2 regions of the Thalassotalea agarivorans genome follow, and region 1 is predicted to be linked to the other one. Evidence: riboswitches for the same ligand, from Rfam matches in the RefSeq annotation. Region 1 holds a riboswitch; the other holds the start of a gene.
What was found. Region 1 has a riboswitch for thiamine pyrophosphate ahead of thiC (phosphomethylpyrimidine synthase ThiC). Riboswitches for the same ligand answer to the same signal wherever they lie in the genome.
Positions count from the first base shown of each region.

Region 1 (3,194 bases):
AATAATTAGTAAACGCCTCGTGCACCCACAAATCAGCGTTGTCCTTAGCGGTAATATTATTAGCAAACCACTCGTGACCTACTTCGTGAATAATAATAAAATCAAACTTATCGCCGTTTCCTGTCGCGCTTAAGTCACGCCCTTTATAACCATTTTGATAGCCGTTTCCGTATGTCACCGAGCTTTGATGTTCCATGCCCAAATAAGGCACTTCTACTAATTTAAAACTGTCGTCGTAAAACGGGTACGGACCAAACCAATGCTCAAAGGCTTCAATAGATCTTGGCGCATCTTTAAACTGTACCTTGGCTTTTTCCAAGTTTTCGCGCAGCACGTAATAATCCATATCAAGGGTGCCACCTTCGCCATTAAATGTTTCACCAAAATAAACGTAATCGCCTATGTTGATATTCACCGTATAATTGTTGATAGGTTTAGTGACTTGCCAATGAAATACGCGCGTGTCCTTTTTCTCTTCGGTGTTTACTAAACGCCCGTTAGCAATGCCCATCAGAGGTTTTTCCACTTCAGCACTAATTAGCACGCCCTTGTCTGGTTCATCGTAACCATGATCTTTTGACGGCCACCAAATACTTGAACCTATACCTTGATTTGACGTGGCAATAAAAGGCAGACCATTACTGTCTTGGCTCCAAGTAAAACCACCATCCCATGGCGGCCTTACCGCAACATGAGGTTGCCCCTGCCAATGCAACACCACCTGTTTTTCAGCGCCCAGCGGCTGCTTACTAGCAAGCGTAATAAAATAGGTATATCCGTCCTGCTCAATGGTTAACGCTTGGCCACCTTGTTCGGCTTTCGTGAGCTTTAGCGGAGGTTGTAGCTCGATTTGGAAGCGTTTTTGCTCACCGATAACTTTGTAAGTTACCGTGTTTGTTCCTTTGATTTGCTTGTTTTTTCTGTCTACAGCAAAGGCTAAATGATAGTGCTGTAAGTCCCACCATGCGCGCTCAGGCGTAATTGAGCCACGCAAAATATCTTGATGAGTAACATCTTTTTGTTCAAATACATCGCCAGCAGATACAGATAGTGACGTGCTAAGTAGCAATGAGGTAATAAGTGCAGGTAGTTTCATAAGGCATGCTTCATTATTTTTATTGCATACAATATACCTACCAATAAACAAATAGGCAAATAGGCAAATAGGCAAATAGGCAAATAGGCAAATAGGCAAATAGGCAAACGCCAGCTAATTACCTTTCGTCAATCTCAACAAGTAAAAGCAGTTAAGGTGACAACACACAATAATCCGCTTGCGTGCGCTAACTATTGCCCTTAGAATCAGCATCGACTAGTCACTAAATTGAGTGGCTAAACACTTGTCGGAGTGCCAGAGGCTGAGATCGCGAAAGCGGGATCCGTGGAACCTGATCAGAGTAGGCTAACTAGCCAAATCTGCGTAGGGAACAAGAGCAAACAGTAGCTTTTCATGAGCTATTGTTTCTATTCATCTGCCAATACTCCGCCTGCATAATTTTCATCACAGGTGAGAGACCATGAGTACAACAACTAGACGAGAAAGCCGCCAACAGGCACAAGCTTTCATTAATAATCTTAAGAGCGATTTTTACCCTAATTCTAAGAAAGTGTATGTTGCAGGGGAGCTGCACGACATTAACGTTGGTATGCGCGAGATTTCGCAAGCCGATACCTTGGTGGGTGGAAGTAAAGACAACCCAGTATTTGAGCCTAACGAACCAATTTGCGTTTACGACACATCGGGCGTTTATACCGACCCTGATGTTGCCATTGACGTGCATAAAGGCCTACCAAAGCTCAGAGCAGACTGGATTGCAGCGCGCAACGACACTGAAACACTCAATAAGCAAAGTTCAAACTATAGCCAGCAACGATTAGCTGACGAAGGGCTTGATCACATTCGTTTCGAACATTTACCACAAGTGCGTCGCGCAAAAGTTGGTCAAAACGTTACACAAATGCACTATGCTCGCCAAGGCATTATTACCCCTGAGATGGAATATATTGCGATTCGCGAAAATCTAAAACGTGAGCACGTAAAATCAGAGATTTTACGCCAGCAACATCCAGGTCAACCGCTGGGTGCTCAAATCCCTGAGCAAATTACTGCCGAATTTGTGCGTAAAGAAGTAGCAGAAGGGCGCGCAATCATCCCAGCAAACATTAACCACCCCGAAGCTGAGCCAATGATTATTGGTCGCAATTTCCTGATCAAAGTAAATGCGAATATTGGAAACTCTGCTGTCTCTTCATCAATTGAAGAAGAAGTAGAAAAACTGGTATGGTCAACAAAATGGGGCGCCGATACTGTTATGGATTTATCGACAGGTCGCTACATTCACGAAACCCGTCAGTGGATCATTCGTAACTCGCCGGTACCTATTGGCACAGTGCCTATTTACCAAGCGTTAGAGAAAGTAAACGGTATTGCAGAAGATCTCACTTGGGAAGTGTTTAGAGACACGCTTATTGAACAAGCAGAGCAAGGCGTAGACTATTTTACTATTCACGCAGGTGTACTGCTGCGCTATGTGCCTATGACCGCTAAGCGATTAACCGGCATTGTATCGCGCGGCGGTTCTATTATGGCAAAGTGGTGTTTGTCACATCATAAAGAAAACTTCTTATACACCCACTTTGAAGAGATTTGCGAGATTTGTAAAACCTACGATGTATCGTTTTCACTTGGCGATGGCCTGCGCCCAGGGTGCTTGCAAGACGCTAACGACGAAGCGCAATTTTCTGAGCTACGTACGCTTGGCGAGCTTACTCAAATCGCATGGAAACACGATGTGCAAGTCATGATTGAAGGTCCTGGGCATGTGCCACTGCATATGGTCAAAGAAAACATGGATGAACAACTTGAGCATTGTCACGAAGCGCCGTTTTACACCTTAGGCCCACTCACCACGGATATTGCTCCCGGCTATGACCATATTACCTCTGGCATCGGTGCCGCTAATATTGGTTGGTATGGCTGTGCCATGCTCTGTTACGTTACACCTAAAGAGCATTTAGGTTTACCGAATAAAGAAGATGTACGCGAAGGCTTAGTTACCTACAAAATAGCTGCGCATGCTGGTGATCTAGCAAAAGGGCATCCTGGCGCGCAAATTCGCGACAATGCCTTGTCTAAAGCCCGCTTTGAATTCAGATGGGTCGACCAATTCAACCTTGGTTTAGATCCTGAAAAA
Region 1 is NZ_AP027363.1:3,188,075-3,191,268, forward strand. It holds gene QUD85_RS14620 (M1 family metallopeptidase) at 1-1,096, opposite strand, end outside; TPP riboswitch at 1,335-1,444, shown strand; gene thiC (phosphomethylpyrimidine synthase ThiC) at 1,518-3,194, shown strand, end outside.

Region 2 (3,194 bases), 1.4 Mb from region 1:
AGTCTACCTTTGCAAAAATACCGGGCACATCATATTGATAATCGAATTCAGAAAACGTTTCGGAGGTAAATGAATCACTTTGTATTGCCGTACCTATAACCCAATCGATATTGTCACTATAGCCTGAAACACTTGCTTCAATCAGTGAGCTTTGATGGCTGTCTATCTCGATTGTTGTGCCGTAGCTGTGATCGTCATCTTGTCTCATCGCTGAACCGCGCAAGCTAAAGGTATAGTTGTCCATAAAGGCTTTATCGAACACAAAACCTACATCATTTCTTTGTGTTTGAAGTAACTGTTCATAGCTAGTACCGTCGGGTAATAATTGCCCCGGCAGGGTACCGCCCGTTCTGTCTTCATACATTGTGCCAATTGTTAGATAGAGATTCTCACCGTTATCCCCACTCCAATAAAAACGTGGGCGTGCAACAACACGTTCATAACCTGCGATATCTATCCAGCCGTCTTTGTCTAAATCTTGTGTTTGCTGATGGTGAACGCCAGCCGTGACTGAGGCGCTAATGCTATCCGTTAGCGGACTAGCAAAGTATGCCGTTAAATCTTGTCCCTGTTTCGAGGTTAAATTTAGCAGCACTTCACCTTCAAATTCGTCTTTTGGTTGTCGTGATATCAAATTGATCACGCCGCCTAGTGCTGAGCCACCATACATAGAGGAAGCAGAACCTTTGATGATCTCTACCGTTGCTAAATCAGTTGGCGGAATTTGCATTAGCCCAATAGACGGTGTTTGTCCGCCATATAGAGGCAAACCATCACTTAGCAATTGCGTATAGCGACCATACATACTTTGTAGTCTAATGTTTGCATTGCCCATGGCGGGTGAGGTGGTTTGTACTCTTACGCCACCTGTTTCAGCAACTAGCATAGAGATATTGCCTGGGCGCATAAGCGCCTTTTCCTGAATTTCTTCGCCGTTAATAATTTCTATGCGTGTTGGCGAGTGGCTAACGATACGGCCTAAACGGTTAGCTCTTACTTGTATTTTTTCAATCGAATCTTCTTCATGGTGATGCTCGTCATGATGTTCATCATGGTGCTCATCGGCGTGTGTTTGTTCTGGTGTATTAGTTTGTATTGTTTCGTCAATATTAGTAGCGCTTACTGTTGCACAAAACAAAGCTGATATTGATAATGAAAAGGATGCATTAAGCACCTGTTTTATTGTCATATTTGTTGCAGATTTTGTCTCTTTTATTTTGCGCTAATGTAGCGCAATGTGGTGTTAAAAACTAACGTAATTCTTCAAAAACAAGACAAATTCCTAAAAAAACACGCTAAAGCAAAGAAAGCCTCAAAAACAAAGCAAAAAGTTCGGTAAGGAGAGCCGATAGAAGACGACGTAAATATGCCTTTTGGCAAAGAAGAGTTATGGCTTAGTTAATTATTTTATTAGGTTATACTGTACATTCGCCGCTTGCTTGGTAATATGCGTGCAAAACCAAGGGGTGCATCGTAGATGCTGAGATAAAACCCTTATTACCTGATTCGGATAATGCCGACGTAGGGATGGTTAAGTGATAAATAGCAGGTATTTCCCTGACGCCATTTATCCTAGCCTCTCTTTATTGGCATCTTTTAAAGAGAGCATAATGAAACATTTAAAATCATCACTTTCGCTTGCTATTGCACTAGCGCTTCAACCCGTTACTAGTTACGCACAAGATGCTGACACAGAGAAAGAGCAGCTTGAACAAGATATTGAAGTGATTACCGTTCAGTCTAGTTACCGCCAAAATTCTCTTCAATCTTCAACCGCATCTATCGCGGTGTTATCAAGCCAAGACATTGATACGCGCAATGCCATTAACTTAGAGGAAGTGCTTGGTGGTGTCGCCAACATTAATTTTTCTAGTGGTTCTCAACGTGCTCGTTACTTTCAGGTACGCGGAATTGGTGAAAGAAGTCAGTTTCAAGAACCGATTAACCCATCAGTTGGTTTGATTATTGATGACATCGATTTCTCAGGTATCGGTAGCGTTGCGTCGACGTTTGATATTGAACAAATAGAATTCTTCCGAGGCCCTCAAGGTACACGTTTTGGTGCCAATGCCTTGGCTGGTTTGATTTATATGTCGTCTAACCGCCCAAGTGATGATTTTGAAGGCGCAGTGCGACTAACTGCTGCCAATTACAACAGCTATGATGCTGGCGTAGTGTTATCTGGCCCAGCTAGCGATGCAGTTAACTACCGTATTGTTGCAGAGAAAAATGTCAGTGATGGTTTTATCGACAACACCTATTTAGGCGTGAGTGATACCAACAATCGTGACGAAACAACGTTAAAGGGTAGTGTGGCGATAGAGGCAAGCAATGATCTAACCATTGATCTTAATGTGATATACGCAGATTTTGACAATGGTTATGACGCGTTTAGCCTAGACAATACTCGTGAAACCCTGTCTGACCAACCAGGTGTTGATCAACAGCAAACGACAGCAGCGAGCGCTAAATTTACTTATACTGGCTTTGACAGCTTCCAGCTTATTTCAATCTTAAGTCATGCAACGTCTGATTTGACCTACGGTTATGACGAAGATTGGAGTTATGTTGGTTTACACCCATGGGAGTATTCTTCTACAGACTACTATTTACGTGATAAAGACAATACAACCGCTGAAATCCGTCTAGTTTCTGAACCTGAACATAGAATTTTTGCTGACACTACTGATTGGGTTGTGGGCGTATTTGTAAAAAATGATAGTGAAGATTTAACGCGCCAATATACCTATTTAGATAGCGATTTTTCGTCTGAATTTAGCGCCACTAATATCGCCGTTTTTGGTCAATTGGATACGCATTTAACTGATAAATTGACGTTAACCACGGGTGTTAGAGCAGAGCAGCGTAATACAGACTACGACAACACAGATGGTTTATCATTCACGCCAGACGATACCATGTTTGGTGGCAAGCTTGTGCTTTCCTATCAATTATCAGAGAGCAGCATGACCTATGCGTCAGTTAACCGCGGCTTTAAAGCCGGCAGTGTTAACAGTAACGGTAGCTTACCTGATGAATTGCGCGTATTCGATCCTGAATATCTTTGGAACTATGAGTTAGGCTATAAAGCTTCGCTACTAAACAACAGTGCGGTGCTTCGAGCTGCCGTGTTTTACATGAGCCGTGAAGATATTCAAATTAGTAGTTATCATTTAAATGAGCGCCCAGATGGT
Region 2 is NZ_AP027363.1:1,800,701-1,803,894, reverse strand. It holds gene QUD85_RS08435 (TonB-dependent receptor plug domain-containing protein) at 1-1,189, opposite strand, end outside; TPP riboswitch at 1,453-1,545, shown strand; gene QUD85_RS08430 (TonB-dependent receptor) at 1,611-3,194, shown strand, end outside.
Region 2: it holds a riboswitch for thiamine pyrophosphate, as region 1 does, so the genes downstream of both, QUD85_RS08430 (TonB-dependent receptor) here and thiC (phosphomethylpyrimidine synthase ThiC) in region 1, are expected to answer to the same signal.